Regions from separate parts of the Bacillus sp. FJAT-45066 genome, predicted to be linked through region 1. Evidence: riboswitches for the same ligand, from Rfam matches in the RefSeq annotation. Region 1 holds a riboswitch; each other region holds the start of a gene.
The links. Region 1 has a riboswitch for S-adenosylmethionine ahead of mtnK (S-methyl-5-thioribose kinase). Riboswitches for the same ligand answer to the same signal wherever they lie in the genome.
Positions count from the first base shown of each region.

Region 2: another riboswitch for S-adenosylmethionine. It lies ahead of CDZ92_RS17830 (sugar ABC transporter substrate-binding protein); the one in region 1 lies ahead of mtnK (S-methyl-5-thioribose kinase).
Region 3: another riboswitch for S-adenosylmethionine. It lies ahead of CDZ92_RS09795 (O-acetylhomoserine aminocarboxypropyltransferase/cysteine synthase family protein); the one in region 1 lies ahead of mtnK (S-methyl-5-thioribose kinase).

Region 1 covers NZ_NISQ01000001.1:1,809,852-1,814,116, forward strand. Annotated here, with positions in the region: gene CDZ92_RS09180 (pyridoxal phosphate-dependent aminotransferase) at 1-856, opposite strand, end outside; gene CDZ92_RS09185 (carbon-nitrogen family hydrolase) at 956-1,738, shown strand; gene cspD (cold-shock protein CspD) at 1,797-1,994, opposite strand; SAM riboswitch class I at 2,332-2,491, shown strand; gene mtnK (S-methyl-5-thioribose kinase) at 2,624-3,832, shown strand; gene mtnA (S-methyl-5-thioribose-1-phosphate isomerase) at 3,834-4,265, shown strand, end outside.
Region 2 covers NZ_NISQ01000001.1:3,555,707-3,559,971, reverse strand. Annotated here, with positions in the region: gene CDZ92_RS17835 (sugar ABC transporter ATP-binding protein) at 1-56, opposite strand, end outside; gene CDZ92_RS17830 (sugar ABC transporter substrate-binding protein) at 385-1,497, opposite strand; SAM riboswitch class I at 1,659-1,777, opposite strand; gene CDZ92_RS17825 (PspA/IM30 family protein) at 2,019-2,687, shown strand; gene CDZ92_RS19740 (septation ring formation regulator EzrA) at 3,147-4,265, opposite strand, start outside.
Region 3 covers NZ_NISQ01000001.1:1,927,336-1,931,600, reverse strand. Annotated here, with positions in the region: gene liaF (cell wall-active antibiotics response protein LiaF) at 1-307, shown strand, start outside; gene CDZ92_RS09805 (sensor histidine kinase) at 304-1,356, shown strand; gene CDZ92_RS09800 (response regulator transcription factor) at 1,349-1,981, shown strand; SAM riboswitch class I at 2,058-2,162, shown strand; SAM riboswitch class I at 2,506-2,618, shown strand; gene CDZ92_RS09795 (O-acetylhomoserine aminocarboxypropyltransferase/cysteine synthase family protein) at 2,685-4,016, shown strand; gene metX (homoserine O-acetyltransferase MetX) at 4,000-4,265, shown strand, end outside.

The sequences.
Region 1 (4,265 bases):
GGGCCGTTGTTGCAGCCTCTTGAATAGCACTAAATAAACTAACGTATAAATGGTCTTGTAATAAGTTAATAGATTCAATGACACTTTGATTTCCAACAGCAAAACCAACTCTCCAACCTGCCATATTAAATGTTTTAGAGAGTGTGTAAATTTCAATCCCAACCTCTTTTGCACCTTTTGTTTGTAAAAAACTTATCGGTCTTTTCCCATCAAAGCCAATCGCACCATAAGCGAAATCGTGCACAACGCAAATATCATGCTCGTTCGCTAAAGCGACAGTTTCATCAAAGAATTCTTGAGTCGCAATAGCACCTGTCGGGTTATTCGGATAGTTTAAAAACATTAGCTTTGCCTTTTGTAGTACGTCTTTACTAACAATAGAGTAATCTGGTAAAAAGTTGTTTTTTTCAAGTAACGGCATATATTCCATTTTTGCACGCGCTATTGCCACACCTGACCAATAGTCAGGGTAACCTGGATCTGGGACTATAACAGTATCCCCATCATTTAATAAACAAGATGGAATTTCCACCAGTCCAGCTTTTCCGCCGAATAATATAGCTACTTCTTTTTCAGGATCTAAATCCACGTTATATTCCCTTTTGTAAAATTTAGCAACTGCCTCTTTAAAAAACGCTTGGCCACGAAATGGGGAATATTTATGGTAGTTTACATTTTCAGTAGCGCTTTGTAACGATTTTACTATATGACTTGGTGTCGGTTGATCAGGATTACCTTGTCCTAGATTAATAACATCATGCCCTTCTTCAACAACTTTTCCTACCTTTTGAACTAAAGATGCAAAAAATTGCTTTGGAAGTTCCTGCAACAGTTTTGACTGTTCGAAATTTTTCATTTTGCACACCTACTTAAAAAATTCTTGAAATACTAGTCACAAATAATATAAGGTTAATAACAAAAAGTAAAGTGTTTTTTGAAAGGAGCATGAAATGTTTTGTGGAAAATCGCATGTATTCAAACTGATATTGTTTTTGGAAGCCCAGAGCAAAATATGCAAAATATAAGAGTAAAAGTGAAAGAAGCCGTTACGAAACTCACACCTGATATCATTGTTTTACCTGAACTATGGAATACTGCCTACGACTTGATTAGGCTTGATGATATTTCAGACGAGGATGGTATAGAAAGCAAACGTTTCTTGTCAGAGTTAGCAAAACAATATCATGTGAAGATTGTTGGAGGTTCTGTAGCGAGAAGATCAACAAAAGGTGTTTATAACACGATGTTTATTTTTGAAGAAAACGGAGAATTTGTAGGAGAATATAGTAAATTACACTTATTTAAATTGATGGATGAACATTTATTTTTACAACCTGGAGAGTCAGATGGGTTATTCGAATTAGATAGTGAACTTTGTGCAGGTATGATCTGCTATGATATTAGATTTCCTGAATGGATTAGGTCCCATACACTGAAAGGTGCAAAAGTTCTGTTCGTCTCAGCTCAATGGCCATTAGCAAGGTTGCATCATTGGCGGACTTTATTATTAGCTCGTGCTATTGAAAATCAATGTTATGTAGTCGCATGTAATCGTGTTGGGTCTGATCCTAACAATGTTTTTGCTGGCCATTCTATGATTATTGATCCTTGGGGAGAGATACTTTCAGAAGGAACGGAAGAAGAAGGTATTATTTACAGTTCTATAGACTTAAGAAAAGTAGATGAAGTACGGGCTCAAATTCCAATTTTTGAAGATAGAAAACCTACTCACTATTAATCTATATAAAGCAAAAGGACTCCTTTAAAGGAGTCCTTTTTTATGATTAGATCATTAATTATTTAGTTACGTTAGCAGCTTGAGGTCCACGAGCTCCATCAACGATTTCGAAAGAAACTTCTTGACCTTCTTCTAAACTTTTGAAACCTTCGCCTTGAATAGCGGAGAAGTGTACGAATACATCGTCTTGACCTTCAACTTCGATGAAACCGAAACCTTTTTCTGCGTTAAACCATTTAACTTTACCTTGTAACATGTTTGTTCCTCCTTGCGGCTTTGTTGCCACGAATAAAGTATTACTATTCTTGCTCGTTCATGCTAACATTTCAAGACGAAAAACCGTGTTTTTGACTTTCCATATATCTATAACCGAACAAAAATAATTAAATTAATAATAACAGAAATAGTTAAAAAATTCAAGGATTAGAACAGAAAGAATATTAGTTTATTTCTCTATTTTTCTATCAGCTTTCTATAACTAAAATATTTTAATTTCAATTCCAAAAAAATATATTGACAATTAACTTAGCTACTTGATAGTATTTTCTCAGTTGCAATTTTAATTTTCAAAAAACTAAAAAATATGAATATGTCTCTTATCAAGAGCAGGTGGAGGGAATTGGCCCGATGAAACCCAGCAACCGATCGTAATACTATTGTGAGATAGGGCGTTTTCACGCCGGAACTTTATGTTCCATAAGACACGGTGCTACTTCCAGCAAAATGTTTATTTGGCATTTTGAAAGATAAGAGGTGTGAAGATTCTGTTCTTCTAACCTCTTTTCGTAATGGAAAGAGGTTTTATTTTTTGTAAAGGGAAAGTAGATATTTCACTTTATAAGTAAACCTCTTCTTTACACAGAGACACGTGTAGGAGGAAATATTATGACCATTTTAACAAAAGAAAACTATGAACCATTAACAGAAAGTAGTGCCGTAACACTCGCGATTAAACTGCGTGTTTTTCCTGAAGGATCAGTACTTCAATGCAGAGAGATTGGAGATGGCAATTTAAATTTAGTTTTTCGTGTGACAAATCAACATGGTAAAGGGATTATTATAAAACAAGCACTTCCATACGCAAAAGTTGTTGGGGAAAGTTGGCCATTAACGCTTAAACGAGCAACAATTGAAAAAAATGCACTACATCAAAGTGCTCAAGTTTGTTCCGAATTTGTTCCCAAAGTTTTTTATTCGGATGAAGATTTAGCAATTACCGTAATGGAGGACTTGTCCCATTTAAGAATTGTTCGGTCTGGACTAATACATGGTGACCGCTTTCCATTATTAGCCGAACATATCGGTGAATATTTAGCAAAAACGTTATTTTTCTCCTCTGATTTTGGAATGAATCAACAAGAGAAAAAAGAATTGCAAAAACAATTTGTAAACCCGGAGCTTTGTAAAATTACTGAAGACCTAGTGTTAACAGATCCATTTTTCCCTTCTGAAACAAACAACTTTGAAATTGACCTGAGGGAAGATGTAGAAAGTCTTTGGAGTGACACAACATTACAACTGGAGGTTGCAAAGTTAAAATACATTTTCTTAACTCGAACAGAATGTTTACTTCATGGTGACTTACATACAGGCAGTATCTTTGCTAGTGCAAGTGAAACGAAAGTAATTGACCCTGAGTTCGCATTTTTCGGTCCTTTTGGTTTTGATATTGGACAGTTTTTCGCAAACTTACTTTTAAATGCACTATCAAAACAAAATTTAGAAAATAAGCAAGTGTTACTTCGCGATATCGAGACAACTTGGAATGTTTTTTGTAAAACGTTTGAAGAACTTTGGATAACGAATAGTGTCGAACATTTCACTAAAACAGAAGGCTATTTCCAACATGTTTTAAACCAAATTTTCACTGACTCTATCGGATTTGCCGGCTGTGAAATAATTCGAAGAACGATTGGATTAGCTCATGTAGCTGATTTAGATGGAATAGAGAACGTACACAATCGAATTACAGCAAAAAAAGTTGCAATTTATGTTGGTAGGTCTCTTGTAACAAATAGAAATAATATTAACTCAATTGAGCAACTAGTTGCACATTATTTAAATATAGATTCACATCACAAAGGAGTAATATAGTATGAGTAGTATTACAGCAATCCCTCTTTCAGTTGAGTGGAAAGAAGATCACATCCGTTTATTAAACCAGCAAAAACTACCGCTAGAAACTGAGTATTTAGAGCTAGTTACAATTCAAGATGTTTGGGAGGCTATCTTTTCACTGAAAGTTCGAGGTGCACCAGCTATAGGTATTACAGCAGCATATGGATTAGCTTTAGCTGCCCAAACAGTAGAAACAGAAAGTCTCTCAGATTTTTTTCTTGAGGTCGAAAAAAACAGTGAATTTTTAGCAAGTTCCCGTCCGACTGCAGTTAATCTAACTTGGGCTCTTAACCGTTTATCACAATCTATCAAACATACTGTCTCTGTAAATGAAGCAAAAACGAAACTAATACACGAAGCCATTAACATTCAACTAGAAGATGAAGCCGTTTGTCGTCAAATAGGTGAA
Region 2 (4,265 bases), 1.7 Mb from region 1:
CCAGGGAACTCTACAGTAATCTCTTTCATATGTAGAACCGAGTTTTGTATTGCCACTTTGTTTCCCCTCCTTTACAGAATTGTTACAGGTGCCAGGCACTGTTTTATTGGCTCAACTTTTTTGCGTTGTTCCAACAGTGCCAGGCACCTGGGATTATTTTACTTCCGCTGATAACAAAGGTATTTCGCTGATATCATGGGTGTTTCGCCGATTGGAGCAATGCACTCGCTGATTGATGGCCCATTTTCGCCGATTGAAGGTTAATTTTCGCCGATTAACTCCTCATTTTCGCCGGTAAAATCCCATTTTTCGCCGATTGACCACAAATCATCGTCAATCGCTTCTACAATTTCACATTAAACTAGTAATCTCACTATCTTCCATCTACTTTTTCTTGTAATGTTCCTTCAAAACTTTCATCCAATCTTCTTCAAACACTGTGGACGTCCCCCATCCTTCCACAATGTTGTTCAAATTCACCATGTTGACTGGCTCGCTTGCTTCACGAAGCTCATCTTGAGAAATTAATGCTGCATCTAGATCAAAATGCTGTGGCGTTTCTTCTCCAGCTAATTTTTTTGCTAAAATTCTTAAGTTAACTGCGCCAATTGTTTTTGGATCAACAGCCGCAGTATATTTCCACGAGCTTCCTTCTGACTGGATTTCTTGTAAATCTGCATTGGAAACATCAATTCCGTATATTTTTATCTCATCGCGGCCTGCTTCGCGAATCGCACGAGCTGCCCCAATTGCAAATGCATCCCACGTTGCAAAGATTGCATCAATGGAGCCTTTCGGATGTTTGTTTAACATCGCGGCTACTGCATTTTGCGTTTGAACGGATGTATCGGCTGCCGCTACACCGAAGCGCTCCACTTCCTTCAATCCTGAATTTTCCGCTAGGACTTGTGTATACACATTATTACGTCTTACCATTGGAGGGAATCCGTCTACCCATAAGTACACGATGTTCGCCTCTCCATTGAAGTCCGCTACTAACTGATTGAGCGCAAGACTTGCCAGAGCTTCATCATCTTGAGATGTTAATGTGACACCTTCTATAGAAGCCAAGTCTAGGTTTGAATCAAACGTCACGACGCTCTTTCCGTTATCAACTAACTTTTTCACCGCATCGACTGTTGCAGCGTCGTCACCGTGAGAAATAATAAAGCCATCAAAATCTTGATTTAATGCTTGTTCAATTGCATCGTGAAATTTTGCTGTATCACCGTTCGCTGTGAAAACTTCCACCTCAAAGCCTAGCGATTCGCCCTCTTCTTTCGCTCCTGCAAGAAATTGAGCGGTATGGTCATCCCCTCCAATTTTTCTTATTACCTTGATCTTTGCTCCATCCCCTGTAGCAAAGCGTTCTGGGACATTCTCAAAAGATACGTTATTCGATTGGTTTGATGAGCTTTTGCTTGAATTACATCCTGTTAACAATAAAGAAAAAGCTAGGGTTGTTGTTATTGCGGCTTTCCATATTGATTTTTTCATGTTTGTTTCCTCCTAATTAAGTAGTTTACTGTCTTAATACTGACTCAGTTGTTTTAGAATGTTTCCTCCAATCCCACCACGAAATTTGAGAGGTTTTTTGAACAAAGAAAAAACCTCTCTAAAAAGAGAGGTTCATACGGCAGACAATATCCGAACTTCCTCTCTCATCTTCCAAAACGACTAGTAAAGTCGCTTTGCAGGATTTAGCACCAATTCCAAGTAAAAATGGAACGGTTGCCGGGCATCATAGGGCCAGTCCCTCCGCCTCTCTTGATAAGAGATCAAGTATTAAGTTGAATTTCATATTTACTACTTTAATTCGGTAAAGGCAAAATGTCAACACAATTTAGAAAATTCATTCGACAAATTTCGGGTGGTGCCTGGCACCTGTAAATCTTTGGCACCTGTAAATCTTTTGAAACTTTTTTGTTTTTGGTACGTAATATTGATTAGACCATTGCATTATAGTGTTGTGTTATGATGGGAATAATTACATTTCTTTTATTATAGGAGGGATTGGGATGTTTCGTTTTTTCAATCGTGTTCGTACTGTTGTTTCTTCTGAGTTGAATGCATTATTAAATAAGGCTGAGGATCCAGGGAAAATGTTGGATCAGTTTATTTTAGATATGGAAAAGGATATTGCAGATGTCGAAGCAGCTGTAGCAAAGCAAATTGCAAACGAGAAAATTTTGTCTAAGCAATACGCAGAGGCTGCAGACCTTGTTGCTAAACGCGAAGAGCAAGCGATTAAAGCGTTGCAATCTGGTGATGAAGATTTAGCTCGCCGTGTGTTAGAGGATAAAAACAAGCAGCAAGCACAAGCTCAGTCTTTGGATCTACTAGTAGAAGAAGCTACAAAGCTATCGGAAGAATTAAAAGAAAAGTTGCGTGAAATGAAAGACGAGTTACGTGACATGAAGATGAAGAAAGATTCGTTGAAAGCTCGTTCGGAAAGTGCGAAGGCGCGTGCCAAAGTAAACCGTACGATGTCTGGAATCGGAACTGGCGCAAAAGCTGGATTTGAGCGCATGGAAGAAAAGGTAATGCATCATGAAGCACAAGCGGAGGCTTCGGAAGAGTTACGTAGTGCGAACAAATCGTTAGATGACGAGTTAGCCCTGTTAGACCGCACGAGTTCGGTGGATGATGAGTTAGCGGCGTTGAAGGCGAAGTTAGAAAAGAAATAATAGATTTGATTGGAGCAATAAACGTGGGCGGTGATCTGCCCTTGTTTATTGCTTTTTTTGAGGTTGTTTTTGCTCGTTGTTAGATTGCGTTTAGTGTTGGATTATTTGTCCTCTCGCTCGTTCGCTGATTGAAGCACGCTTTCGCTGATAATTTAATAGTTTCGCTGATTGAAGTCTGTTTTCGCCGATTGGCTATTATGGTCGCCGATTGTTTCCTCATTTTCGCCGATAAATTGCCGGTTTTCGCCGATTGAACCCGCATTTTCGCCGATAAACTGTCAATTTTCGCCGATAAACCTCCTCCCCACCAAAAATTCACACCCAGCCAATTAACCTTTCTCACCGAAATTCACCTAATCGGACAAATCCAGAATGAAAACATCCCCTACAAAGCAAAAAACACTCCCCTATCTACAAATTTCATAGATAGAGAAGTGCTTCACAATCATTCAAACTAGCCTAAAACTTCCGTCCGCCTCCGCGTGAACCGCCACCGAAGCTTCCTCCGCCGCCTCGAGATCCACCGCCGAAACTTCCGCCACCTCCGCGTGAACCACCGCCTCCGCCGAAGCCGCCTCCAAATCCACCGCCAGAACCTCCACCAAAACCGCCTCCACCGTTATTACGGTTTCGGGCAGCTGCTGCGGCCGCGGCTGCTGCAGCACGTCTTTGTTCTTCGGCGCGAATCCGACGCTCTTCTGCGACCATTTCATCGACAATCCTCCTGCCTATCGCAATTTCTGCACGCGCATCAGCATATTTACCTTCATCAATTAAACGAGCAATTTGCGCTTCACACGTCCCAAAACGAGATTTATAGTTGGACATTAACAACCTTAAGCCAAGTCTCCTATCAATGTTTCGGTACGAGTGTTGCAAATCTTGCCACTCGCGCTCGACTTTTCGTTTTTCTTCTAATAAACTATCTGCATGCACTTCCAACTGAGCTAACTGCTTCTCCGCAAGCACAGCCTTATCCGTAACTAATTGTAGATGAACTGGCTTACGATCCACTTCTTCCCGTAAAAACTTCAAATCTTCCAGTAACCTACTAATTACAAATAAATCGACTGGCAGTTTATGCTGTGAAACTTTCTTATCTAAATCGCCAACCCGCTTCAAAGCAGATTCCACCGATTCTGTAACAGAACCACGTCTTTTCTCCAACTGATTAAATGCGGTAAAGCACGCATCATGCAATTCGAGCACTTTCGCAAGTTCTGCCAACATGGCCACTGTTACTTCATTTGCCTTCTTGTATTGCTGTACATCGGGCTTCAACGCCTCTGTTACTACTACAATCTTCTTATCTATTTCTTCCACGAAATCTTTCATCGTAACAAAATCCGCTTCCAAATGGCTCCACAACACTTCCGCATAGCCACTATTAAGCCTCGTTCGCTCTGCCCCAAACTTACCATCTAACCCTTTATAAGCTGGCAGTTCCTCTGACACCGCCAAAACACGCTTCCGGGATTCATCGCGGTATTGAATTAGCGCACCCACTCTTCTCTTCGCATCCGCTAACAACTCAACAATCGCCACTCGACTTTGGTCGGCACGCTTCACATTTCCAAC
Region 3 (4,265 bases), 120 kb from region 1:
TATTAATATTCAATGTGGAGTTGGAGATACAACAATAGATTTAAGTAATACGGTATTCCCAAAGGGCGAAGCGGTCATTATTATTCGTAACATCGTAGGAAATGTCCAAGTCTCCCTTCCATATGATGTAGAAGTTAGTATTCAACACTCATCGATTGTTGGTACAACTACTATCTTTAACGAAGAAAAAAAGAGTCTGGTGAACGTTACAGCAAAATATCAAACCGAAAACTATCAAGTTGCAACAAGTAAAGTGAAAATTTTCACCTCCCTATATGTCGGAAATCTTGAGGTGAAACGTTCATGACCGTGTTGCAACGTCACATCTTTTTAGGCGCTCTTATTGCTTTTGATACGTTTATCATATTTGGTCTCATCTTTATTTTTGCATTTCCATCAATAGATTGGAGATCGTTATGGAATGTGAAAGTATTTGATCTTCCATTTATTCTATTTTCCTTATCAATTAGTATTTTACTAGGTCTTTTAGTTGGTTTAATTTCTGGTTTTTTTTGGAAAAAGCAGTTTGCAAATATACTAGAGCCTTTAACAGCATTTTCTAAAGGAAATACGTTGGAATTTAAAAAGGAGGATAGCGTTGTACAAGAAGTAGTAGCGATTCAATCCGCCCTGGAAACTGTACAAAAACAAATGAAAGAGCAAACAAAGCTATCGCAAAAATTAGCGAACGAAAAAGCAGTTGACTTTGAAAATAGAGTGCAAGAAATAGTATCACAAGAACGGAACAGACTAGCACGTGAATTACATGACTCAGTTAGTCAGCAATTATTCGGTGCATCCATGCTAATGTCTGCTATTACCGAATCAAAAGGAGAAACCAACGATAGAGAGGCAAAGCAATTAAAGTTAGTAGAGGAAATGATTCAACATTCACAACTTGAAATGCGTGCACTATTGTTACATCTTCGACCAGTTGCATTAAAAGGAAAAACACTTCAAGAAGGTACAGAAGAGTTACTGCTTGAATTAATGCAAAAAGTACCGATGAATATCACTAAAAAAATTGAAGATTTCAAAATTGATAAAGGGGTAGAAGATCACTTATTCCGTATATTACAAGAATCTTTATCCAATACTCTACGTCACTCTAAAGCTCAATCAGTAGAAGTTTTACTAATTCAACGAGATGATTGGATTATTCTTCGGGTAGTTGATGATGGTGTTGGATTTGATGTGGATACAACAAACGCAGGGTCATACGGACTTCAAAATATGCATGAACGCGCAGTGGAGATAGGCGGCACCATGAAAATAGTTAGTGTAAAAGGAAACGGTACTCGCTTGGAAGTAAAAGTACCAATGCTTGATTTAAAGGGGGAAGATGTTGGTGATTAAAGTTCTTTTTGTTGATGACCATGAAATGGTTCGAATCGGGGTATCCGCTTATTTATCAGCTCAGCAAGATATTGAAGTGATTGCAGAAGCAGACGACGGAACGGTAGCTGTAGATTTAGCACTCCAACATAAACCAGATATCATATTAATGGACCTTGTCATGAAAGAAATGGACGGCATCGAAGCGACACGTAGAATTATCGAAGCTTGGCCCGAAGCAAAAATAATCATAGTGACTAGTTTCATAGATGATGAAAAGGTGTATCCAGCCCTTGAAGCTGGTGCAACAAGCTATATGTTAAAAACGTCAAAAGCAAGTGAAATTGCCGAAGCAGTTCGCAAAACATATCACGGTCAGTCTATTCTAGAGCCTGAAGTAGCGGGAAAAATGATGAAAAAAATGCGTTCAAAGCAAGAGCACCATCCACACGAAGAACTAACAAATCGTGAAATGGAAATATTGCTACTAATGGCACAAGGAAAAACAAATCAAGAAATGGCCGACGAACTATTCATCGCCTTAAAAACAGTGAAAGTTCATGTTAGTAATATATTAGCTAAACTGCAAGTACAAGACCGTACCCAAGCTGTTATTTATGCTTTTAAGCATAAGATAGTAGAATGAATTTAGACTTTTCAGAAAATACAGTTGACATAAGTAGATTAACTTGTTAATATGAATCTTAATTTAATAGCCAAACTTCTTATTAAGAGCGGTGGAGGGACAGACCCTATGAAACCCGGCAACCTTCAGTATTGAAAAGGTGCTAAATTCTGCAGATGTATTTTCATCTGAAAGATAAGAAGAGGAAACGGTAACGTTAATCTAAACCTCTTCTTATTGAAGTGGTTTTTTGTTTTTAAGGAAAAAAATAGCGTAGTGTAGCATAAATTCGAGGAGGTGTAGCAAAAAAGTAGAGAAGTGTATCATAAGTCTGTGTAGGTGTAGCAAAAAAGTGCAAGGTGTAGCATAAGTTCGAGCAGCTGAAGCAAAAAAACTATGAAGTGTAGCATAAAATCGTATAGGTGTAGCAAAAAAGCAACAAAGTGTAGCATAAATATATTATCCAATTAGTTCTAAAACACAACAACCTTCCATACGCTATATTATTACAATCTAAAGCATTAACGAATTAAACAACTAAATAACTCTTATCAAGAGTGACGGAGGGATCAGGCCCGATGATGTCCGGCAACCTTCAAGTTATCTTTAACTTGAAAGGTGCTAATTCCTGCAGGCAATTGCGCCTGGAAGATAAGAGGAGGAAGCCCACAAACCTCTTCTTATGAAGCGGTTTTTTTATTTTATTTCTCAAGGAGGATAACTAATGACAAAAAATAATCAACCATTATCAAAAGAAACTTTATTATTACACGGAGGGCAACAACCTGATTCAACTACAGGTTCTCGTGCAGTACCTATCTACCAAACTACTTCTTATGTCTTTAACAATACAGAGCATGCACAAAACTTATTTGCTTTAAAAGAGTTCGGAAATATATACACCCGTATCGGCAATCCAACAGTAGATGTGTTAGAACAAAGGGTTGCTTTATTAGAAGGTGGAGTTGCAGCTGTAGCAACTAGTTCTGGAATGTCAGCCATTGCTTTTTCTATACTAAATATCGCACAAGCAGGAGACGAAATTATTGCCGATACAAACCTTTACGGAGGTACATATAATTTATTTGCCGTTACGCTTCCTAAATACGGAATTAACGTAAAATTTGTTGATGCAACAAATCCAGAAAACTTCCGAAGCGCTATTACGCCAAAAACGAAAGCCTTATTTGGAGAAATAATTGGGAATCCGAGCTTGAACGTTTTAGATGTAGAAGCGGTTGCAAAAATTGCTCATGAGAACAACATTCCACTCATTGTAGATAATACATTTGCGTCCCCATACAATTGTAATCCGATAAAACATGGAGCGGATATAGTTGTACACTCTGCAACAAAATGGATTGGTGGCCATGGAACAACAATTGGAGGCATTGTAGTGGATGGAGGAACATTTGATTGGAACAATTCGAAGTTTCCAGGTTTCACTGAGCCAGATGATAGTTATAACGGAATATGTTATGCCGAAACTTTTGGGAACGTAGCTTATGCAGTAAAACTGAGAGTGCAGTTACTTAGAGACATCGGTGCATGTTTAAGTCCACAAAACGCATTCTTATTATTACAAGGTCTTGAAACACTTCACTTAAGAGTGGAACGACATAATGAAAATGCAGAAAAACTAGCAAAATTTTTGAGTAGCCATTCTGGAGTTACTTGGGTCTCTTATCCGGGAATACAAAATCATCCATCACACCATTTAGCAAAAAAATACTTAACGAACGGCTATGGCTCCATTGTTATTTTTGGAATAAAAGGAGGACGTGAAGCGGGTCAAAAGCTAATTGATTCTATTAAACTATGGTCACATGTTGCAAACGTTGGGGACGCAAAGTCGTTAATTATTCATCCAGCATCCACCACACACCAACAGCTTAGCCAAGAAGATTTAAAGAAAACCGGAGTAACAGAAGACTTAATTCGTCTTTCTGTTGGAATTGAAGGAATTCACGATTTGGAAAATGATTTAGATCAAGCGCTTTTTGTTGCGACTAGTGAAACAGCGAGAGGAGCGGTTTCAGGTGACGTTACCGTATGAAAAACACTATGAAGTTAGTAAAGTCTCCATTGGAGATTTACAACTTGATTGCGGTGATATTTTGTCAAACGTCGAAGTTGCATACGAGCACGTTGGGAACTTAGAGGGAGAAGTTATTATTGTTTGCCATGCTTTATCAGGAAACCATTTATCAGTTGGATCAGAGAAAAAGCCTGGTTGGTGGAGTGGCTTTATTGGTGAAAACCTATATATCGATACAAATGAGTTTCAAATAATTACGATGAATGT